Regions from separate parts of the Streptomyces herbicida genome, predicted to be linked through region 1. Evidence: predicted binding sites of a transcription regulator. Region 1 holds the regulator's gene; each other region holds the start of a gene.
The links. The regulator HspR, encoded in region 1, represses chaperone genes until heat shock. The targets are predictions, from matches to a motif close to TTGAGNNNNNNNNNCTCAA.
Positions count from the first base shown of each region.

Region 2: lon (endopeptidase La) is a predicted target of HspR. The motif match lies at 2,967-2,985, and genes of this name have one in related genera.
Region 3: dnaK (molecular chaperone DnaK) is a predicted target of HspR. The motif match lies at 980-998, and genes of this name have one in related genera.

Region 1 covers NZ_JAUYWJ010000024.1:100,566-108,462, reverse strand. The annotation lists gene Q8A52_RS38550 ((Fe-S)-binding protein) at 1-1,304, opposite strand, end outside; gene Q8A52_RS38545 (MraY family glycosyltransferase) at 1,499-2,536, shown strand; gene dnaK (molecular chaperone DnaK) at 2,631-4,475, shown strand; gene grpE (nucleotide exchange factor GrpE) at 4,472-5,125, shown strand; gene dnaJ (molecular chaperone DnaJ) at 5,159-6,337, shown strand; gene Q8A52_RS38525 (heat shock protein transcriptional repressor HspR) at 6,343-6,792, shown strand; gene Q8A52_RS38520 (PA14 domain-containing protein) at 6,863-7,897, opposite strand, start outside.
Region 2 covers NZ_JAUYWJ010000001.1:651,208-659,104, forward strand. The annotation lists gene Q8A52_RS02985 (sensor histidine kinase) at 1-56, opposite strand, end outside; gene Q8A52_RS02990 (response regulator transcription factor) at 53-793, opposite strand; gene Q8A52_RS02995 (spermidine synthase family protein) at 918-1,595, opposite strand; gene Q8A52_RS03000 (rhomboid-like protein) at 1,818-2,774, shown strand; gene lon (endopeptidase La) at 3,008-5,446, shown strand; gene Q8A52_RS03010 (hypothetical protein) at 5,660-7,738, shown strand; gene Q8A52_RS03015 (lysozyme) at 7,820-7,897, opposite strand, start outside.
Region 3 covers NZ_JAUYWJ010000012.1:197,967-205,863, reverse strand. The annotation lists gene Q8A52_RS25490 (vWA domain-containing protein) at 1-422, shown strand, start outside; gene Q8A52_RS25485 (OsmC family protein) at 488-913, shown strand; gene dnaK (molecular chaperone DnaK) at 1,044-2,906, shown strand; gene narJ (nitrate reductase molybdenum cofactor assembly chaperone) at 2,911-3,387, opposite strand; gene Q8A52_RS25470 (SAM-dependent methyltransferase) at 3,514-4,320, opposite strand; gene Q8A52_RS25465 (helix-turn-helix domain-containing protein) at 4,339-5,202, opposite strand; gene Q8A52_RS25460 (helix-turn-helix domain-containing protein) at 5,299-6,147, opposite strand; gene Q8A52_RS25455 (4a-hydroxytetrahydrobiopterin dehydratase) at 7,030-7,335, shown strand; gene Q8A52_RS25450 (class I SAM-dependent methyltransferase) at 7,341-7,897, shown strand, end outside.

The DNA.
Region 1 (7,897 bases):
AGCATCGTGCCCGCCTCGGAGGGGAAGGCGCTCTCGATCATGACCTGGTAGCGGCGCATGTCGACGATGTGGTCGATGTGCTCGATGTCCACGGGGCACTGCTCGACGCAGGCGCCGCAGGTGGTGCAGGACCACAGGACGTCCGGGTCGATGACGCCGTTCTCCTCGGCGGTGCCGATCAGCGGGCGCTCGGCCTCGGCCAGCGCGGACGCCGGGACGTCCTTCAGGGCTTCGGCCGAAGCCTTCTCCTCGCCCTCCATCGTCTTGCCGCCGCCGGCCAGCAGGTACGGCGCCTTGGCGTGCGCGTTGTCGCGCAGGGACATGATCAGGAGCTTGGGGGAGAGCGGCTTGCCGGTGTTCCAGGCGGGGCACTGCGACTGGCAGCGGCCGCACTCGGTGCAGGTGGAGAAGTCCAGCAGGCCCTTCCAGGAGAACTGCTCGACCTGGGAGACGCCGAAGACGTCGTCGTCACCGGGGTCGGTGAAGTCGATCGGCTTGCCGCCGGAGGTCATCGGCAGCAGTGCGCCGAGCGAGGTACCGCCGTCCGCGTTCCGCTTGAACCAGATGTTCGGGAAGGCGAGGAAGCGGTGCCAGGCGACACCCATGTCGGTCTTCAGGGCGACCGTGATCATCCAGATGAAGGAGGTCGCGATCTTCAGGCCCGCGAAGAAGTAGGTGAGGTTCTGGAGCGTGGAGACGTCCATGCCCTCCAGCCACGACACCACCGGGTACGAGATGAAGAACGAGGCCTCGTAGCCGTCGACGTGGTGCTGGGCGCCTTCCAGCGCGTGCAGCATGAAGATGCAGATGCCGACGATGAGGATGACGGCCTCGACGAAGTACGCCTGGCCGAAGTTGGAGCCGGCGAAGCGGGACTTGCGGCCCGGCCTGTTCGGCTTGCTCAGCTGACGGATCGCGATCAGGACCGCGATGCCGACCACCGTCATGGTGCCGATGAACTCGACATAGACGTTGTACGGCGCCCACTCGCCGATGACCGGCAGGATCCAGTCGGCCTGGAACAGCTGGCCGATGGCGTTGACGATCGTCAGCAGCAGGGAGAAGAAGCCCACCGCCACGAACCAGTGCGCAATACCGACGATGCCCCAGCGGTTCATCCTGGTATGGCCGAGGAACTCCTTGACCACGGTGAGGGTGCGCTGGACGGGCTCGTCGGTGCGCGTGCCCGCGGGCACGCTCTGGCCGAGCCGCATGAAGTTGTAGATCTGCAGGACGGCGCGGGCGAACAGGGCTACGCCGACCACGATCAGAACCAGCGACACGATGATCGCGGCGAGTTGCATTTCGGGGCTCCTCGGGCCTGCGAGGGACATTACTAAGCGGTAACTTATGCAGTCCGTTCGAGACTACCCGCATCCTTCCTCGCACTGTAGCCAGGAGCGAGGTGATCTGGGTCGCTGAGGGGAGCCTGAGCCGGACAGGCAATCCGATCGTGTTATTCATACCGAATTGCACCATTCACGCCTAATTTAGAGCCGTGCTCTACGGGATCCTCGCCGCCACCTCCGCCCTCCTGCTCACCGCCGTGCTCGCGGCGCTGCTCCGCGCGCCCGGCCTGCGGGCCGGGATCGTCGAGCGGAGGCAGCCGGATCCGGCGCGACGCCGGCGGCCCGTGCCCCTGCTCGGGGGTGTGGCCGTGCTGTCCGCCACCTGTCTCGTCGCCGGGGCGGGGCAGTGGACGCGGGTCGCGCCGCTGGGGGGCGGGGTCGGGAGGCTGCTGCTCGCGGGCGCGGGGGTCGCCCTGCTCGGGCTGGTCGCCGACGTGTGGCGGCTGCGGCCGCGGGTGCTCGCCGCGGGTACGGCGGTCGCCGCCGCCTGCGTCGTGCCGTACGACGAGACCGGTGTGCCCGCGGGCCTCCTGGCCGTGGGCTGGATCGTCCTCGTCGCCTTCGCCTTCCGGGCGCTGGACCACGCCGACGGGCTGGCCGGCACGGTCGGGGTGATCACCGCCTTCGGGGTCGGGGCCTGCGCCGCGGCCGAGGTGATGGACGGGCTGGCCGTGCTGCTCAGCGTGCTCGCCGCCGCCCTCACCGGGTTCCTCATGCACAACTGGCATCCCGCGCGGATCGGGCTGGGCGCGTGCGGATCGCTGTTCACGGGGTTCGTGCTCGCCTCCGCCGCCGTGTTCACCCGGGCCGGGCACGGACTCGGGGACAGCGCGGGTGTGCTGTTCTGCCTCACCGCCCTCGGTACGGCCGACCTCGCCCTGGTGGCCGTGTCGAGGCGCATGGCCCGGCGCTCGCTCCTCAGGAGCGGGCCCGACCATCTCGGCCACCGCTTGCGGCGCCTCGGGCTCACCCCGCCGGGAACCGTCGTCCTCCTCGGCATCGTCGCCTTCTCCGGGGTGCTGGTCGGGGTGCTCGCCCACACCGGCTGGGCCGGGGACGGTGCCGTCCTCTGGGTGGCCGGCGGGGCGCTCGTGGTCGTACTTCTACTCCTTCGAATCCCTGTCTATGGGGTCCGTCGTATGGCATCTTCGCAGGTCACACGGCAGTTGCGTGTAAGGAACGGATAAGAGTTGAGCCCCCATGGCTCAGGTCTGTTGACCCAGTGGCGACCCTCGTGCACACTTGAGTCCGTTCCACTCAAGTCAGCTGGAGGAAATCACCATGGCACGTGCGGTCGGCATCGACCTGGGCACGACTAACTCCGTCGTCAGCGTTCTGGAGGGCGGCGAGCCCACCGTCATCACCAACGCCGAGGGTGCCAGGACCACGCCGTCCGTCGTCGCCTTCGCCAAGAACGGCGAGGTGCTGGTCGGCGAGGTCGCCAAGCGCCAGGCGGTCACCAACGTGGACCGGACCATCCGTTCCGTCAAGCGCCACATGGGCACCGACTGGAAGATCCAGCTGGACGGGAAGGACTTCAACCCGCAGCAGATCTCCGCCTTCATCCTGCAGAAGCTGAAGCGCGACGCCGAGGCCTACCTGGGTGAGAAGGTGACCGACGCGGTCATCACCGTCCCGGCCTACTTCAACGACTCCGAGCGCCAGGCGACGAAGGAGGCCGGCGAGATCGCCGGTCTGAACGTCCTGCGCATCGTCAACGAGCCCACCGCGGCCGCGCTCGCGTACGGCCTCGACAAGGACGAGCAGATCATCCTGGTCTTCGACCTCGGTGGCGGCACGTTCGACGTCTCGCTGCTGGAGATCGGCGACGGTGTCGTCGAGGTCAAGGCCACCAACGGCGACAACCACCTCGGTGGTGACGACTGGGACCAGCGCATCGTCGACTACCTGGTCAAGCAGTTCGCGTCCGGCCACGGCGTGGACCTCGGCAAGGACAAGATGGCTCTGCAGCGTCTGCGCGAGGCTGCCGAGAAGGCGAAGATCGAGCTGTCCTCGTCCACCGAGACCTCGATCAACCTGCCCTACATCACCGCGTCCGCCGAGGGCCCGCTGCACCTGGACGAGAAGCTGACGCGCGCTCAGTTCCAGCAGCTGACCGCGGACCTGCTGGAGCGCTGCAAGACGCCGTTCCACAACGTCATCAAGGACGCCGGCATCTCCCTCGGCGAGATCGACCACGTCGTCCTCGTCGGTGGCTCCACCCGTATGCCCGCCGTCGCCGAGCTCGTCAAGGAGCTGACCGGCGGCAAGGAGGCCAACAAGGGCGTGAACCCGGACGAGGTCGTCGCCATCGGCGCCTCGCTCCAGGCCGGTGTCCTCAAGGGTGAGGTCAAGGACGTCCTGCTCCTCGACGTGACCCCGCTGTCCCTCGGTATCGAGACCAAGGGCGGCATCATGACCAAGCTCATCGAGCGCAACACCACGATCCCGACCAAGCGGTCCGAGATCTTCACGACGGCCGAGGACAACCAGCCGTCCGTGCAGATCCAGGTCTACCAGGGCGAGCGCGAGATCGCGGCCTACAACAAGAAGCTCGGCATGTTCGAGCTGACCGGTCTGCCGCCGGCGCCGCGTGGCGTCCCGCAGATCGAGGTCTCCTTCGACATCGACGCCAACGGCATCATGCACGTCACGGCGAAGGACCTCGGCACCGGCAAGGAGCAGAAGATGACCGTCACCGGCGGCTCCTCGCTCCCGAAGGACGAGGTCGACCGCATGCGTGAGGAGGCCGAGCGCTACGCGGAGGAGGACCACAAGCGCCGCGAGGCCGCCGAGACCCGCAACCAGGGCGAGCAGCTCGTCTACCAGACCGAGAAGTTCCTCAAGGACAACGAGGACAAGGTCCCGGGCGAGATCAAGACCGAGGTCGAGGCGTCCGTCGAGGAGCTGAAGACCGCGCTCAAGGGCGAGGACACCGCCGAGATCCGTACCGCCACGGAGAAGGTCGCGGCCGTCTCGCAGAAGCTGGGCCAGGCCATGTACGCCGACGCCCAGGCCGCGCAGGCCGCGGGCGGCGCGTCCGCCGGCGCCGGTGAGGCCCGCGCCGACGACGACGTCGTGGACGCCGAGATCGTCGACGACGAGCGCAAGGACGGTGCCGCGTGACGGAGGAGACCCCGGGCTTCGAGGAGAAGCCCGACGTCCCCTCCGGCGCCACCCCTGACGACGCCGAGCCGAAGGCCGCCTCCGAAGAGGGGGCGTCCCCGGCCGGGGACGCGAATCAGACAGCCGGCCTGGTGGCCCAGCTGGACCAGGTGCGCACGGCACTCAACGAGCGCACGCTGGACCTCCAGCGCCTTCAGGCCGAGTACCAGAACTACCGCCGCCGCGTCGATCGCGACCGGGTAGCGGTCCGGGAGATCGCCATCGCGAACCTCCTGACCGAACTGCTGCCCGTGCTCGACGACATCGGCCGCGCGCGGGAACACGGCGAGCTCGTCGGCGGATTCAAGTCCGTCGCCGAGTCGCTGGAGACCGTCGCGGCGAAGATGGGACTGCAGCAGTTCGGCAAGGAGGGCGAGCCCTTCGACCCGACGATCCACGAGGCCCTGATGCACTCGTACGCGCCGGACGTCACCGAGACGACGTGCGTGGCGATTCTGCAGCCCGGGTATCGCATCGGCGAGCGCACCATCCGCCCCGCGCGGGTGGCCGTCGCCGAGCCGCAGCCCGGCGCGCAGACGGTCAAGGCCGAAGGTGCCGACGAGGGCACGGCGGCCGACGACAAGGAGAACGGTGGCCCGGAGGAGGGCTGACGTAAACACTGAACGGAAGGAGGGACGTCGGGGATGAGCACCAAGGACTTCATCGAGAAGGACTACTACAAGGTCCTCGGCGTCCCCAAGGACGCCACCGAGGCCGAGATCAAGAAGGCGTACCGGAAGCTCGCCCGCGAGTTCCACCCGGACGCCAACAAGGGCAACGCCAGGGCGGAAGAGCGTTTCAAGGAGATCTCCGAGGCGAACGACGTCCTCGGTGACCCCAAGAAGCGCAAGGAGTACGACGAGGCACGCGCCCTCTTCGGCAACGGCGGCTTCCGCCCGGGGCCGGGCGCGGGCGGCGGCTCCTTCAACTTCGACCTGGGCGACCTCTTCGGAGGCGGAGGCGGCGGCGCCCAGAGCCAAGGGGGCTTCGGCGGAGGCTTCGGAGACGTCCTGGGGGGCCTGTTCAACCGGGGCGGCGGCGCGGGCACGCGCACCCAGCCCAGGCGCGGCCAGGACATCGAGTCCGAGGTCACGCTGAGCTTCACCGAGGCCATCGAGGGCGCCACGGTCCCGCTGCGGATGTCCTCGCAGGCCCCGTGCAAGGCCTGCTCCGGCACCGGCGACAAGAACGGCACACCGCGCGTGTGCCCGACCTGCGTCGGCACGGGCCAGGTCGCGCGGGGTTCGGGCGGCGGCTTCTCGCTCACCGACCCCTGCCCCGACTGCAAGGGCCGCGGTCTGATCGCCGAGCACCCCTGCATGGAGTGCAAGGGCAGTGGCCGCGCCAAGTCGTCCCGGACCATGCAGGTCCGCATCCCCGCGGGGGTGACCGACGGTCAGCGCATCCGGCTGCGCGGCAAGGGAGCTCCCGGCGAGCGGGGCGGCCCGGCGGGCGATCTGTATGTCGTCGTGCACGTGGGTGAGCACCCGGTCTTCGGCCGCAAGGGCGACAACCTCACGGTGACCGTCCCGGTGACGTTCACCGAGGCGGCGCTCGGCGGCGAGGTCCGGGTCCCGACCCTCGGCGGCCCCGCCGTCACCCTCAAGCTGCCTCCGGGCACGCCCAACGGCCGCACCATGCGGGCGCGGGGCAAGGGCGCGGTCCGCAAGGACGGCACCCGCGGGGACCTGCTGGTCACCGTCGAGGTGCGTGTTCCCCAGGACCTGTCGGGGAAGGCTCGTGACGCGCTCGAGGCGTATCGCGAGGCGACCGCGGGTGAGGACCCGCGGGCGGAGCTGTTCGAGGCCGCGAAGGGAGCTTGAGGGTGATGGACGGCCGTCGACGTAATCCGTATGAACTGACCGAGGAGACCCCGGTCTACGTCATCTCGGTGGCGGCCCAGCTCTCCGGACTCCACCCGCAGACGCTGCGCCAGTACGACCGCCTGGGTCTGGTCTCCCCGGACCGGACCGCCGGCCGGGGCCGCCGCTACTCGGCCCGTGACATCGAACTGCTCCGCCAGGTGCAGGCGCTGTCGCAGGACGAGGGCATCAACCTGGCCGGCATCAAGCGCATCATCGAACTGGAGAACCAGGTCGCCGCGCTCCAGTCCCACGTCGCGGAGCTGCAGTCGGCCCTGGACGGCGCGGCTGCCGCGATGCAGCAGCGCGAGGCCGCCGTCCACGCCTCCTACCGCCGGGACCTGGTCCCGTACCAGGAGGTCCAGCAGACCAGCGCGCTGGTGGTGTGGCGGCCGAAGCGGCAGCAGCAGGACTGACACCGACGCATGCGAAAGGGGCCCGGAGGATCTCCTCCGGGCCCCTTTCGCATGCGCATTTCCCGTGCGCTCAGAGCCAGGAGTCCCAGATGCCGTAGGCCCTCTGGTCCCGGATCTCCTCGTGGCCGGCCGGGTCGGTGTAGATCGCCCGGTAGTAGTACAGCCCGAGCCGGTCCTCGTGCACCGAGTGGTCCATGTGGAACTTCGGGTCGTCGACCTTGCCGGTGGCGAACAGGGTCCAGGAGTTCGTGGCCGGGTCCCAGCGCTCCCAGCGGTAGTCCGTGAAGTCACCGCACGGCTTGTCGTAGACGGTGACCCCGCAGCGGACGTACAGCTCCGGGTACTGGCTCTCGCGGACCTCGGTGCCCGTCCAGTCCGGCGGCCGGGTGTCGGGCAGGGTCACCGAGACGTCGGCGGTGTGGAAGGCGTCGACGTCGGTCTCGTGGACGAGACCGGTGCCGTCCGTGGCGGCCACCCGGTAGACATGGGTGGCGCCGTCGGGGACGGTCGGGCAGAGGATCTCGGTCTTCGCCAGCGATGTACCGGTCCAGCAGTTGGCCTCCCACACCGTCGCGCCGGTGTCCGGGTCGACGGCGCTCTGCCACACGTGATAGCCGGTCACGTCGTCGTCGGCGGGCGGCGTCCAGGTCAGACGGACACCGAGCGGGATCTGTTCGGCCGTCAGGTTCCCGACCGGGGCCGGGCGCTGGGTGTCCGGTGTGGTCGCGGTGGCGGCCGGACCGGGCCGCGACTCATGGCCGTACGGGTCGATCGTCACGACCGTGTAGTCGTACGTCGTCTCCGACGCGCCGGAGACGTCCCAGCAGACGCCGTTGATCTGCCTGCTCCCGGCGTACGCGGGGGCGTCGTCGCCGGTCCAGGTCCAGTACGTCTCGGGGTCCGTCGGCGGCAGGTCCTGCGAGCTGTTCGGCTTGCACCCGGTCACGACGCCGCTCGCGCCGGTCGCCTTGTCGGTGCGGACGATCCGGTAGGTGAGCAGCGGCCGGTCCTCGCCGAAGGTCCACGGGTCGGCGCTGCTCCACTCGACCATCACGCCCGCGCCGTACCGGTTCGCGGTGGTCCGGAACGCGGGGACGGCCTCCGG
Region 2 (7,897 bases), on a different contig from region 1:
ACGCCGCCCCAGGGCTCCTCCCCGGGGCTTCTCCGTGCGGCCGGCCCGTCGCTCATGGCGTCGGGGTCTCCAGGGCGTAGCCCACGCCGTGCACCGTGCGGATCCGCTCGGCGCCGATCTTCCGGCGCAGCGCCTTGATGTGGCTGTCGACGGTCCGGGTGCCGGAGGCGTCCGCCCAGTCCCACACCTCGGCCAGGAGCTGCTCACGGGAGAGCACCGCGCGCGGGGTGTTCGCCAGGCAGACCAGGAGGTCGAACTCGGTGGGCGTGAGGTGGACGTCCTCGCTGCGCACCCGCACCCGGCGCTGCGCGTGGTCGATCTCCAGTTCGCCGAGGCGCAGGATGCCGGAGCGCGGCGTGGCCGCGGCGATGGCCGCCCGCTCCACGCGGCGCAGCAGCACGTGCACCCGCGCGGCCAGCTCCCGCATCGAGAACGGCTTGGTCATGTAGTCGTCGGCGCCGACGCCGAGCCCGACCAGCATGTCGGTCTCGTCGTCGCGCGCGGTGAGCATCAGCACCGGCACCGGGCGCTGGGCCTGCACACGGCGGCAGACCTCCAGGCCGTCGAAGCCGGGCAGCATGATGTCGAGGATCAGCAGGTCGGGCTGCCAGGCCTCGGCGGTGTCGACCGCGGAAGGACCGTCGGCCGCGGTTTGCACCAGGAATCCCTCGGCGCGGAGTCGGGCCGCGATGGCGTCCACGATCGTCGGGTCGTCCTCGATCACCAGCACCCGGCGCTGTGCGCCCGGAGTAGCCGCCGCCGTACCGCTGTGCGAGGTGTGTGTCTGCTCCATCGCCCGCCCCTGAGTGTGCTTTCCGGAACCAGTGGGGTGGTTCCTCGGTCTGCGCATGGTTTGCGATTGACGCTTGAATGATCCGCGTCAGGGAAGCACATTACGGGGACCGGAGGCACCGTCGCTATCCAGGGCGTACGGCGAGGTGCACAGCGTCCGGAACGCCCCGGGCAACGGGGATCTCTTCGGTACGCACCTGTTGGAACCCGGCATTCCGCAAGGTTCCCTCGAAATCCGGAGAGGGCTGTGCCGACCATACGGCGAGTACCCCTCCGGGTGCCAACGCCCTTGCGCAGCTTGCCAGTCCGGCCGGTGAGTAGAGGCCGTCGTTGTCCTCGGTCACGGTCCAGCCGGGCCCGTTGTCGATGTCCAGGCACAGGGCGTCGTACGTGGCGGAAGTCTCATTGACGTGCATCAAGAGGTCGGCTTCGACGATCTCCGTGCGCGGGTCGTCGAGTGCGGCGGCCGACAGCCCGGACAGCGGGCCCTCCCGGTGCCAGCCGATCACGGCGGGCTCGCGCTCGACCACGGTGATCCGCCCCCAGCGGGGATCGGCCGCGGCATGTGCGAGCGAGAACCCTACGCCGAGGCCGCCGATCAGCACGTCCGGTTCCGGCCGCCCGTCCAGGGCGTCGTACGCGGCGTCGACGAGCAGCCGCTCCGAGCGCCCGTCGGAGGTGTCCATGAGAAAGCACCCGTTGGCGATGATCTGCAGTAACCCGCCGTGTCTGCGCAGCACCACCTCCCCGTGCGGGCCCTCGCGACGGTCCAGGACTACGGGAGTGTCGTACGTGGCGGCCATACGCCCATCCTGCACGAACACGGCTTTGCGGCCACGGAAATTACGGATGGCGGCAGGCCGGCGCACATCACTCGTTCGAGCGCTTCCGCTTCTGTCGGGACCCCGGTGTGAGTCGAGCGGTTTCTCAGAAGATCCTGTGAATCGGGGCCTTGCGTGGCGTCGGTCATAGACAGAGGCCTGTGCGGCACGAAGGGTGGGGCGGGACGGAAGGAGCGCCACACCGTGGAACCGACCGCGACGGCCGGCACGACGGCCTCGCCCACGCCCCCGGGCATGCCTCTTCCCGACGACGGCGCCCTGTCGCCCACCGGGCTCGGCGACCTGCTGGACGGCATGCCGCGCCAGCGCGGTGCCATGGCGGACGGTGCGGCCCTCGGCGCCCCAGCGGCGGCCACCCCGCCGGACGTGCCCTTTCGGCCCCGGCCCGATGACCGGGTGACCACCGCGCCGGTCCCCGCGCAGGCCTTCCCCGCCCCCCACCGCCTCCTCGCTCGGCGGCTGCGTGCCCTCCACCCGTGGCGGCTGCTGCCCACCCCCACGGGAACGCCGTTCACCTTCGCCTACGCGGCCGTGCTCGCCGTCACCTCGCTGATCGCCGCCGACGCCGCCCCCGGGCTGGTGCACAGCCTCTACCAGGCCTCCAGCACGGATGTCGCGCACCTGGTGCGGACACCCGTGCAGGTCCTGCTGGTGAGCGCGCTGTGGATCGCCGGCGGGGTCGTGTCGCCGTACGCCATGTGCTTCCTGGTCGTCCTCACCGCGCTGGAGCGGCGCATAGGCGCACTGGGCGCGGCCACGGTCTTTCTGCTCGGGCACGTGCTCGCCACCCTGGCGACCGAGGTCCCCGTCGGGATCGCGGTCGTGGCGGGACACCTGCCCGGCAGCTCCCTGCACCGCCTGGACTACGGCATCAGCTTCGGCGTCGCCGCCAGCACGGGCGCCCTGGCCGGACTGCTCACCCCCTGGCTGCGCTGGCCGGTCGTCGCGCTGTTCGGCGGCATGCTCCTGCAGGACCTGATCGCGTACACGGACCCGATGACCAACTGGGGCCACCTGATCTCGCTGGCCATAGGCATCGCCATGTGGCCCACGATCCGCCGCCGGCAGCGAGCCCGGGCCGTGCGGTCGGTCCGGCCCACGCACGTGGCCCGGGCGGTGGAGCAGGCCCGGTCCGCGTAGCCCCTCCGGGCGGCCGCCGGGCACCGCGCCGGACGCGGTGTCCCGACTCGGTGCGCCCGCGCCGGTGCGGTGCCGTGTCCTCCCCCACGGGCATAACCGCGCACCGCCCCCCGTTTCCGCTGGTAGTGCACGGTGATCCGGTGATCGCTCAGAGCGAACGCAGCCATGGGAACATCCGGGAGCTCCCGTGCATTGAGTCGGCATAGCTCAACTTGACTGCCGAAGGGGAGATCATGGCTGCTGAGTCCACGGCGTTCACACCGCTCACTCTGCCTGTGCTGCCGCTCGACGACGAGGTCGTGCTGCCCGGGATGGTGGTACCGCTGGACCTGAACGACGCCGATGTACGCGCCGCGGTGGAGGCCGCGCAGGCCGCCGCCCGGACGGAGCCCGGAAAGCCGAAGGTCCTTCTGGTGCCGCGCATCGACGGGACGTACCCGGGCACCGGTGTGCTCGGCACCGTCGAGCAGGTCGGCCGGCTGGCGGACGGTGACCCGGGCGCGCTGATCCGCGGCCGCAGCCGGGTGAGGATCGGCGCCGGGACCACCGGACCGGGCGCTGCGCTGTGGGTCGAGGGCACGCGCGTCGACGAGAAGGTGCCCGAGCCGCTGCCGGGCCACGTCGTCGAACTGGTCAAGGAATACAAGGCGCTGGCCACCGCCTGGCTGCGCAAGCGCGGCGCCTGGCAGGTCGTCGACCGTGTCCAGGCCATCGACGACGTTTCCGCGCTCGCCGACAACTCCGGCTACTCACCGTTCCTGAGCACCGAACAGAAGGTCGAACTGCTCGAGACGGCCGACCCGGTGGCCCGCCTCAAGCTCGCCGCCCAGCAACTGCGCGACCACCTCGCCGAGCAGGACGTCGCCGAGACCATCGCCAAGGACGTCCAGGAGGGCGTCGACAAGCAGCAGCGCGAGTTCCTGCTCCGCCGTCAGCTGGAGGCGGTCCGCAAGGAGCTGCGCGAGCTGAACGGCGAGAACGGCAAGGACTCCGCCGAGGAGTCGGACGACTACCGCGCCCGCGTCGAGGCCGCCGACCTGCCCGAGAAGGTCCGCGAGGCGGCCCTCAAGGAGGTCGACAAGCTGGAGCGGTCCAGCGACCAGTCGCCCGAGGGCTCCTGGATCCGGACCTGGCTCGACACCGTCCTGGAACTGCCGTGGAACGAGCGAACCGATGACACCGGCGCGTACGACATCCAGGGCGCGAAGGCCGTCCTCGACGCCGAACACGCGGGCCTGGAGGACGTGAAGGAGCGGATCACCGAGTACCTGGCGGTGCGCAAGCGCCGTACCGACCGCGGACTCGGCGTGATCGGCGGCCGGCGCGGAGGTGCCGTACTGGCCCTGGTCGGACCGCCCGGCGTCGGCAAGACGAGCCTCGGCGAGAGCGTCGCGCACGCCATGGGCCGCAAGTTCGTCCGCGTCGCCCTCGGCGGCGTCCGCGACGAGGCCGAGATCCGCGGCCACCGCCGTACGTACGTCGGGGCGCTGCCCGGCCGGATCGTGCGCGCGATCAAGGAGGCCGGGTCGATGAACCCGGTGGTCCTGCTGGACGAGATCGACAAGGTGGGGTCCGACTTCCGGGGCGACCCGGCGGCCGCCCTGCTGGAGGTCCTCGACCCGGCCCAGAACCACACCTTCCGGGACCACTACCTGGAGGTGGAACTGGACCTGTCGGACGTCGTCTTCCTCGCCACCGCCAACGTCCTGGAGGCCATCCCGGAGGCCCTGCTCGACCGTATGGAGCTGGTCCGCCTGGACGGCTACACCGAGGACGAGAAGGTCGTCATCGCCCGTGACCACCTGCTCCCGCGCCAGCTGGAGCGGGCGGGGCTCGGCAAGGACGAGGTGGACCTCGACGAGAGCGCGCTGCGCAAGCTGGCCGGTGAGTACACGCGGGAGGCGGGCGTCCGCAACCTCGAGCGGTCCATCGCCCGGCTGCTGCGCAAGGTCGCGGCCCAGCACGAACTGGGCGAGCGCGAGCTGCCGTTCACCGTCAAGGACGAGGACCTGCGGGCCCTGATCGGCCGGCCGCACCACGTGCCCGAGTCCGCCCAGGACCCGGCGGAGCGCCGCACGGCGGTCCCCGGCGTGGCGACGGGCCTCGCGGTGACCGGCGCCGGTGGAGACGTCCTGTTCGTGGAGGCCTCCCTCGCCGACCCGGAGACGGGTGCGGCGGGGCTGACCCTGACGGGCCAGCTGGGCGACGTGATGAAGGAGTCGGCGCAGATCGCGCTGAGCTTCCTGCGCAGCCACGGTGCCGAGCTGGAGCTGCCGGTGGCCGATCTGAAGGACCGGGGCGTGCACATCCACTTCCCGGCGGGCGCGGTCCCCAAGGACGGCCCGAGCGCCGGCATCACGATGACCACGGCCCTGGCCTCGCTCCTGTCCGGACGCCTGGTGCGTACGGACGTGGCGATGACCGGTGAGGTCTCGCTGACCGGCCGGGTCCTCCCGATCGGCGGCGTGAAGCAGAAGCTGCTGGCCGCGCAACGGGCCGGGGTCACGACCGTGATCATCCCCAAGCGCAACGAGCCCGACCTGGACGACGTCCCGTCGGAGGTGCTGGACAAGCTCGACGTCCACGCCGTCACGGACGTCCGCCAGGTCCTGGAACTGGCCCTGTCGCCGGCCACGAACGGCGCGGCGCCGGAGGTTCCGGTGGCGGCGTGACGGACGCCATCGGATGAAGGAAAGGCCCGGGCCCCGTGAGGGAGGCCCGGGCCTTTTCGACGCACCATGGCGAGGTCAACCCCGCACCAACACAAGGTGAAATATTTCCGAGTGCCAGATGTACAACTCTTCAACCCCCTCCTCGGTCGAACTGGCGAACAACGGCTTTTGACAGACCGTGTGCAATCCCGTGGGGGGAACGCCTTGTCCTTGATGATTCGTCGGTTGTGCGGGGTCCTGCGGGTACGCGGGACGACCGACCTGCTCCTCGTGCTCGTGCTCGGTGCCGGCTTCGCGGCGCTGCCCGTCTTCGCGTTGCTGCCGTCGGTCGGAGGGTTCGCCGTGGCGTCGGCCGTGACCTACGTGGTGGACGAGGTGGTGCACACCCGGGCGCCCGGCTTCGTCCGCCGGCTGGCGACGCTTCAGCTCAACCGCACCCTGCGGTTCGCGATCCGCACGGTGATGCTGCTCGCGCTGGCCGGCCGGACGGACGCGCCGGACCGGGTGCTGGTCGCCGCGCTGGCCGTCTTCAGCGCGCACTTCGCGCTGGTGATGCTGTACTCGGCCGCACACCACGCCATCCGGCTGCGGCGGGTGCTGCCGCTGGTGGTGCGCAACCTCGACCTCAGCGCACTTGACGTCCCGCGCCGCCCGTCCGCCGTCCTCTACCGGCGCTTCCTGCGCAAGCTGCTCCACCTCGACGTGCCGGCCCACGCGGGACTGCTCGCAGCGCTGGCGGCCGGGGTCTGGTATCCGGCGGGCGTCGGCTTCGCACTGACGACCGGGCTGTCCGTGGCGGCCGTGGCGGCCCTGCTGGGGCAGTACCGCCGGGTCCGCCGCATGCCCGCCCGGGACGCTGTGTTCGCCGAGGTCAACCGGCAGCTGGCGGCATACCGGCCCGAGGTCGCCCTGTACTTCAGCTTCGCCTCGGTGTCCCGGGACTTCATGTACCAGGTCAACATGTGGATCGACACGCTGGAGCGGCTCGACCTGCGCCCGGTGATCGTCCTGCGCGAGCGGGCCTCGTTCCGCCACCTCAGCCGCACCTGGATCCCGGTGGTCTGCGTGCCCAAGGCCGACGACCTGGCCGAGCTGGAGCTGTCCGGCGTCCGCGTCGTGCTGTATCCCGGCAACGCGGGCAAGAACGTGCACATGCTGCGCATCGCCGAGGCCAAGCACGTGTTCATCGGCCACGGCGACAGCGACAAGCTCGCGAGCAGCAACCGGGTCAGCAAGGTGTACGACGAGATCTGGGTGGCCGGCCGGGCGGGCCGGGACCGCTACCGGCGGGTGCGGCACGCCATCAGCGACAAGGCCATCGTCGAGGTGGGCCGGCCCCAGCTGGCCCCGATCCGGCTGCACGCCGACCACACGCCGGGCCCGGTGCCGACCGTGCTCTACGCCCCCACCTGGGAGGGCTGGAGCGACGACGACTGCCACACCTCGCTGATCCCGATGGGCGTGGCCCTGGTCGAGCGCCTCCTCACGGAGAACGTGCGCGTCCTCTACAAGCCGCACCCGCTCACCGGGAAGCGCTCGCCGGAGGCGGCCGAGGCGGACCGGGCCGTCCGGGAGCTGCTGCGGGCCGACAACGAGCGGCGCGAGGCCGCGGAGGCGGAGGCCGCCGTCACCGCCGCCGCGCCCCGCCTGCGGGAGATCAGGGCCCGGCTCGACGAACTGGCCGGCCGGCACGACGGTGACGACGCCCAGCAGATCCGTGACGCGCGGCTCCCCGACCGGGACGGCGCCGCCGAGTGGCGGGAACTGCACGCCGAGTGGCACCGCCTGTACTGGGAGAGCCGCGGCCCGATCCGGCACCACGTCGTCCTCAAGCAGCTGCCGACGCTCTACGAGTGCTTCAACCAGGCGGACATCCTCATCAGCGACGTCTCCTCCGTGGTCGCCGACTTCGTCGCCGGTCTCAAGCCGTACGTCCTGACCAACGCCCACGACCTGCCCGACGAGGAGTTCCGGGCCGCGTACACCACCGCCGGGGGCGCCTATCTGCTCGACCGCGCGTGCGCGCGGCTGCCGGAGATCCTGCGCTCGGTCCGCGAGCCGCGGCACGACCCGATGGCCGCGGAGCGCCGCACCCTCAAGGAGTACGTCCTGGGCCCGGACCATCCGACCTCGCTGGAGCGGTTCAACGCCGCCGTCAACGCCTTGGCCGAGCGGGCCGCGGTGGAGCGCGAGACGGACCGCGCGGCGGGAGCCGCGGAGCCGGTGTTCCCGCAGCAGCGGACGGCCCCGGCCGACGACGCGCCCCGGGACCCGACCGGCCTGGTCGGCTGAGCGGCACCCGGCCGCCCGCACGGAGCACCGGAGCACCGGGTCGGCGTGCCTCGCGTCGACCCGGTGCTCCGGTGTGCGTGGTCAGCCGTTGGCGAGCGCCACCACCCGGTCCAGGGCCCCGTTGAACTTGTCGTGGTCCCCGACCGTCGGTCCGGAGGA
Region 3 (7,897 bases), on a different contig from region 1:
GCCGCTGGTTCCCGCCCGAGGAGGTCGCCCGCTGCACCTTCGGCGTCGTCCTCGACACCTCCGGCTCCATGGACCGCACGCTGCTCGGCAAGGCGCTGGGCGCGATCGCCTCGTACGCCGAGGCCCGCGACGTACCCGCCGCCCGGGTGGTCTTCTGCGACGCGGCGCCGCACGACGCCGGCTATCTGCCGGTCACCGAGATCGCCGGCCGGGTACGGGTGCACGGCCGCGGCGGTACGGTCCTGCAGCCCGGGATCGACCTGCTGCACCGGGCGGACGACTTCCCGCCGGGCGCCCCGGTGCTGGTCATCACCGACGGCTGGTGCGACGTGCTGCGCGTACGGCGCGAGCACGCCTATCTGATCCCGCAGGGCGGCCGGCTGCCGTTCACCCCGCGTGGGCCCGTCTTCAAGGTGCAGTGAGTCCGAATGTGATCGGATGGGACTCGCAGAACCCGGAATGGGGCTCCCACGCGAAAGGAACAACCGTGGCCACCACGCGCACCGCACACACCGTCTGGGAAGGCAACCTGATCGAGGGCAACGGTGTCGTCACCTTCGACTCCTCCGGCATCGGCCAGCAGCCGGTGTCGTGGCCGTCGCGCGCGGAGAAGGCGAACGGCAAGACCAGCCCCGAGGAGCTGATCGCCGCCGCCCACTCCAGCTGCTTCTCCATGGCGCTGTCGCACGGCCTGACCGGCGCCGGCACCCCGCCCACCAAGCTCGTCACCTCGGCGGACGTCACCTTCCAGCCGGGTGAGGGCATCACCGGCATCCACCTCACCGTCGAGGGCACCGTCCCCGGCCTGGACGAGGAGGGCTTCGCCGCGGCCGCCGAGGACGCCAAGAAGAACTGCCCGGTCAGCCAGGCCCTGACCGGCACCACCATCACTCTGTCGGCGAAGCTCGCCTGACCCGCACCACCTTCCCGGATGCCGCGTCCCGCAGGGCGCGGCATCGCCGTTTCCGGGTACCCGGCATTGACAACAGCCCGCTCAAGTTTTGTGCTGGAGTCGGGGAAACGCCGGGCGGAAGGGGACAGCAATGGCACGCGCGGTCGGGATCGATCTCGGCACGACGAACTCGGTGGTGGCCGTCCTGGAGGGCGGCGAGCCCACCGTCGTCGCCAACGCCGAGGGGGCGAGGACCACGCCGTCGGTCGTGGCCTTCGCCAAGAACGGCGAGGTGCTGGTGGGCGAGGTCGCCAAGCGACAGGCCGTGACGAACGTGGAGCGCACCGCCCGCTCGGTGAAGCGGCACATGGGCGATGCGGCCTGGCGCTTCCCGGACAGCGGCTCCGTCGACGGCACCCGCTACCGGGCCCAGGAGCTGTCGGCGCGGGTGCTGCAGAAGCTGAAGCGGGATGCGGAGGCCTACCTCGGCGAGGATGTCACCGACGCGGTGATCACCGTACCGGCGTACTTCGACGACTCCCAGCGGCAGGCGACGAAGGAGGCCGGGGAGATCGCCGGTCTGAAGGTGCTCAGGATCATCAACGAGCCCACGGCCGCCGCCCTCGCCTACGGCCTCGACCGCGGCGAGGAGCAGACCGTCCTCGTCTTCGACCTCGGCGGCGGCACCTTCGACGTCTCCCTCCTGGAGATCGGCGACGGCGTCATCGAGGTGAAGGCCACCAATGGCGACACCCACCTCGGTGGCGACGACTGGGACCAGCGGATCGTGGAACACCTGGTCAAGCGGTTCAAGGGGCAGAACGGCATCGACCTGGGCAACGACAAGATGGCGCTGCAGCGGCTGCGCGAGGGCGCCGAGAAGGCCAAGATCGAGCTGTCCAGCTCGAGCGAGACGACGATCAACCTCCCCTACATCACCGCCTCCGCCGAAGGCCCCCTCCACCTGGACGAGAAGCTGACCCGCGCCCAGTTCCAGGAGCTCACCGCCGACCTGCTCGACCGCTGCAAGACCCCCTTCCACCAGGCGGTCAAGGACGCCGGCGTGAAGCTCTCCGCGGTCGACCACGTCATCCTGGTCGGCGGCTCGACCCGGATGCCCGCCGTCACCGACCTGGTCAAGGAGCTCACCGGCAAGGACCCGCACAAGGGCGTCAACCCCGACGAGGTCGTGGCGGTCGGCGCCACCCTGCAGGCGGGCGTGATCCGCGGCGACGTCAAGGACGTGCTCCTGCTGGACGTCACCCCGCTGTCCCTGGGCATCGAGACCAAGGGCGGCATCATGACCAAGCTCATCGAGCGCAACACCACGATCCCGACCCGCCGTTCGGAGATCTTCACCACGGCCACCGACAACCAGCCGTCGGTCGGCATCCAGGTCTACCAGGGCGAGCGGGAGATCGCCGCCTACAACAAGAAGCTGGGCGTCTTCGACCTCACCGGCCTGCCGCCCGCCCCGCGCGGAGTCCCGCAGATCGAGGTGGCCTTCGACATCGACGCCAACGGGATCATGCACGTCTCGGCGAAGGACCTGGCCACCGGGCGCGAGCAGAAGATGACGGTGACCGGGGGCTCGGCCCTCCCGAAGGACGACATCGACCGCATGATGCGGGAGGCCGAACAGTACGCCGAGGAGGACCGCAAGCGCCGCGAGGCCGCCGAGACCCGCAACCAGGCCGAACAACTCGTCTACCAGACCGAGAAGTTCATCCGGGACAACGAGGACCGGGTGCCCGCCGAGACGAAGTCCGAGGTCGAGGCGGCGGCCGGGGAGGTGAAGACTCTCCTTGAGCAGAATGCCGATACGGCCGCTCTGCGCACCGGCGTCGACAAACTCGCCACCGTGAGCCAGAAGATGGGGCAGGCCATGTACGCCCAGGCCCAGCAGCAGACGCCGACTGCCGGGGAGAGCGCCGCACCGCCGCAGGACGAGGAGGGCGTGGTCGACGCGGAGATCGTCGACGACGAACGGGACGAGAAGGGCGGTGCCGCGTAGCCGCCTATGTCGTCGGCAGCGTCGCGCAGACCGCGTCCAGTACGGATGCGTAGGGCGTACCGAATTCCGTCAACCGGGAGCGGAGCCCCTCCAACGCGTCGCGGTGCTCCGTGAGCAGCTCCGTGCTGCCGGTCCGGGCGGTGCACTCCAGCACCGCCGGGAGGAAGTCCGGCAGTTCCTCGCCGCTGAACTCCAGGCCGTGCTCCCGGTAGACGTCCTCGAACCGCACCAGCGACCCGCCCCGCCGCCCGATGCAGCCGTTGTTCCATCGGCTCAGGTACAGGCCGTGCCGGTGCCCGAGCCCGAAGACCCGCACATAGTGCTCGGTCAGTTCGCACAGCGGGGTCACGGCCGCATAGTCGCTGAACTCCCGCAGCTGCGGCGCGGCTTCGCGCAGCAGCGGCAGCCGGGCGACGAAGTCGTCGTCCGGATAGGTCAGGCACAGCGCAGCCGCCTGGTAAAGGACCGCGTCCGAGGGCATCCGGCCTCCTTCGCGTCGTCGGAGGCCGGCCGCCCTCGCGGTCGGTCGCGTGCGCTCCCTTGCTTGCCCTTGGTTCCAACCTAGGGGCGAGAAGGGATGCGCACCTGTCTGCCGCACCCGTCCGGGTCAGGGCTTGCGCGCGACCCCCGCGTACACGGGCACGATGCCCTCCGCCTGTGCCGCCACGTCCTCCGGATCGGGCCGCCACCCGTAGACGGGGATCACACCGGGCCCGAGCAGTTCCAGGCCGTCGAAGAACCTGGAGAACTCCGCCAGCGTACGGGGATAGAACGGCGTGCCGCTCCTGCGGAACAGTTCCGCCGCCCGGGCCACGCCCTCGGGGCTGAGATCCTGCGTGACCTGGGAGAGGATCAGATGGCTGCCCGGGGCGAGCCGCGCGACGTACCGCTCGATCAGGCCGTACACGTCGTCCTCCTCACCCAGATAGTGGGTGAGCGCCACCAGGGACAGCGCGACCGGGCGGCCGAAGTCCAGGGACTCACCCGCCAGACGCAGAATGGTGTCGGGGTCGCGGACGTCGGCGTGGACGTAGTTCGTGCTGCCCTCGGCGGAGCCCCTCAGCAGCGCCTCGGCGTGCCGCAGCACGATCGGGTCGTTGTCCGCGTACACCACCTTCGACTCCGGAGCCGCACCCTGCGCCACCTGGTGCAGATTGGGCTCGGTGGGAATGCCGGTGCCGATGTCCAGGAACTGACGGATCCCGGCCTCGGCCGCCGTACGGACGGCCCGGTGCATGAACCGCCGGTTGGCACGCGCCCCGCGCACCGCCGTGCCGTCCGCGGCCAGGATCTTCCGCGCCAGCTCCTCGTCCACCGGGTAGTTGTCCTTGCCGCCCAACCACCAGTCGTACACCCGCGCAGGATGCGGCCTGCTCGTGTCGATGGTGATGCGCCCGGCCTCGGATTCGCTCATGCGGTGTCTGCTCCGTCCTCAGAGGTTCTCACGGTACTCACGCAAGATCTTCTCGGTGCGCCGCGCGGACGCGGCTCGCGCGGTCATGTGGTCCAGCACCTCCAGGTGCGCCCCGACCTCCCGGCGCGAGTCCAGGTACAGGGCGCCGGTCAGATACTCGGTGAAGACCATGTCGGGCAGTTCGGGCTCCGCGAACCGGAACAGCGTGAAGGGAGCGTACGTCCCCGGATGCGGGCCGGAGGCGAACTCGGCGAGCTGGAGGGTGATCCGGTCCCGCTCCGCGTACTCCAGCAGCTTGTCCAGCTGGTCGCGCATCACTTCGGCGTGCACGCTCACCGGGCGCCGCAGCACCGTCTCGTCCATGATCACCCACAGGTGGGGCGGGTGCTCCCGTTCCAGCAGGCTCTGCCGGGCCATGCGCAACGACACATGGCGCTCGATCGTCTCCGGGCCGGAGGTCCCTATCGTCCCGGCCTCCATCACCGCACGCGCGTACTCCTCGGTCTGCAGCAGACCGGGCACGAAGTGCGGCTCGTAGGAGCGGATGATCCGGGCGGCGCCCTCCAGGCTCACATACAGGCTGAACCAGTCCGGCAGCACATCGTGGAACCGCTGCCACCAGCCCGGCTGGTTGGCCTCCTCGGCCAGTTCCACGAACGCGGCCGCCTCCTCGTCGGCGACGCCGTACGTCGAAAGCAGCACCTGCACGTAGGGGATTTTCAGCGCGACCTCGGCCATCTCCATCCGCCGCACGGTCGCCGGAGCCACCCGCAGCACATGGGCGGCCTCCTCGCGCTTGAGGCCGGCCGCCTCGCGCAGCTCCTGCAGCCGCTTGCCGAGCACCACTTGGCCCACGGTCGGCGCAGCACGCCGCTCACTCACGCCACGCCTCCCCTACGCGCCGAAGTATGCGTGCAGTGTGTCACGCGATGCCGTCTCGCACACGTGCCCGATGCAGACGCAAGCGTCACATGCCCGTCAACCCACCAGCGAATGGAGGTACTTGGCGGTAGCCGGGTCGGCGGGCAGAAACGTCTCGATCGCCAACTCGGCCACCGTCACGTCCATCGGCGTATTGAACGTGGAGATCGACGACACGAACGACAGGGTCCGCCCCTCGTGCTCGATCCGCATCGGCAGCGCGAAGTACGCGACGGGCTCGGCCGGTTCGTCCGCGGGCGCGTCCTCCGGGACGGGATAGGCCGCCACCTCCTCGTACAACTCCCGCAGGACGTCAGAGCGATGAAGGGCGATCTGCCGATCCATCTGTGCGAGCAGATGGCCGCGCCACTCGCGCAGATTGCGGATGCGCGGCGCCAGGCCCTCCGGGTGCAGCGTCAGCCGCATCGCGTTCGGCGCGGGCGTCATCAGGGACTCCGGTACGCCGTCCAGCAGCATGGCGATGCCCCGGTTGGCCGCGACGACCGTGTACGTGGCGTCCACGACCAGCGCCGGATACGGCTCGTAACCCCGGATCAGCCGCTCCATCCCGTCCCGCAGCGCGTCCAGCGCCGGGTCGTCCAGCGGGGTCTCGGGATAGTGCGGGGCGTAACCGGCCGCCAGCAGCAGCGCGTTGCGCTCCCGTACCGGCACGTCCAGGTGCTCGGCCAGGCGCAGCACCATCTCCTCGCTCGGCCGCGAACGGCCCGTCTCGACGAAGCTGATGTGCCGTGCCGACGAGTCGGCACGCAGTGCCAGTTCCAGTTGGCTGACCCGGCGCCGCTCCCGCCAGGCACGGAGCAGCGGACCCACACCCTTGTCGGCGGGGACGAGGGCGGGGGCGGTAGCGGTGGCGGACGGTGCGGGGCCGGACGCGGCACTGGTCATACGGACGACCGTAGTCGAGGAGTGTGCGCAGGAACGAGCCCTGGAAGCCGTCCTGGGAGGGCACGGCGGTGTACCGGGCCCTGGTCCGCGGCTGCCTTCTCGGCGCTGGGGCCCCCTGCTCGAGCGAAGCCGAGGGCCAGGGGGAGCTCGGCGACGCCCTCGACCCTGTTCACCGCCGAGGACCTCGTCCAGGCCCACGCACGGGAGCGGGCCAAGGGCATCGGCGGTGGCTGGGCCCTGCTGCCGCGCCGGGTCCACGAGCGGTGGCTGGAGACCCAGTCGAAGCCCGGCCCGGACCGGGCCGCACCCACCGAGGGCGGCGCTTCGCCGGCCGGCCTGATCACCGAGGCGTGGCTGTACTCCCCCAGAGGGGGGCACCCCCAGCCGGGCCCCGGGCCACGCCTGCCTGTCCGGGATCGCCCAGATGTACGCGCCCGACCCCGGGCTCGGCTCGACGGCAGGCCGGGACGGGTCACCCCCGACTCCAAGGGCTGCGGTGCGGTGACGCGCGCGCTCGGCCCCCTTCGGCCTTGTCACCCCGCCGTCGCGGCCTCCGCCATAGCCGCCCGCGGCGCCCGGATCACCCACGGCCCCCCACCGGCTACTACGCGGCGGGCGCCCTGGCCGAGCCCCGTGTCACGAACGCCCTGCTGCTGGCCGTCAACCACTCGGGTGACAGCGACTCCACCGGCTCCCTCTGCGGCAATCTGCCCGGCGCGCCACGGCGACGTGGGCCTGCCCCACGCCTGGGTCGAACGCGTCGAGGGCCGGGCCCGGATCGCGGCGCCGGCGGACGAGCTGGCGGCGGAGTTCGCAAGGGGCTGAGCGGGCCCGTCTGTGGCAGGCTGAGCGGGTACGCGACCCCAGGAAGGGAGCCGTTCCATGCCCGTCGAACCGCTGTCCCAGAAGGAGATCGAGGACCGGCTGGCCGAACTGCCGGGCTGGTCGCTCGAGGGGGACCGCATCACCCGTTCGTACCGGCTCGGCTCGCACTTCGCGGCGGCGGCGCTGGTCGTGCACATCGCCCGGATCCAGGACGAGCTCGACCACCACTCCGACCTCACCATCGGCTACAACACGGTGACCCTGTCCGTGAACACCCACAGCGCCGGCGGTGCCGTCACCGCCAAGGACTTCGGACTCGCCCGCCGGGTGGAGGACATCGCCCCAGGTCACGGGGCAGACTGAGGTACGTGCTGGATTACGACAAGGAAGCCGCCGCCTACGACGCCTCACGCGGCGGCGAACCACGGGCCGAGGCGGCCGCCGACGCCGTCCTCGGCCTGATCCCCGACGGCACCCGCCGCCTCCTCGACCTCGCCTGCGGCACCGGCATCGTGACCCGGCGGCTGGCGGCGGCCCGGCCGGGGATGAGGGTCACGGGCGCCGACCTCGCCCACGGCATGGCGCGGATGGCCGCGGCCCGCCTGCCCGGCTCGGTCGTCCTGGCCGACAGCCGCCGACTCCCGTTCCCCGACGGGACGTTCGACGCGGTCACCAGCGTCTGGCTGCTGCACCTGATGGACGATCCCGCCGACGTCGGCTCCATCGTCGCCGAGTGCTCCCGCGTGCTGCGGCCGGGCGGGGTGTACATCACCACGGTCGACAAGGCCGAGGCGCACGACGTGGGCAGCGACATCGACGCCGCGCTCGTCCCGCGGCCACGCCGCCCCGCCCCCGACGCGGCCGGCACGGTGGCGGCGCACGCCGCGGAGCACGGGCTCCTCCCCAATGGGCGGGCGTCCTTCCC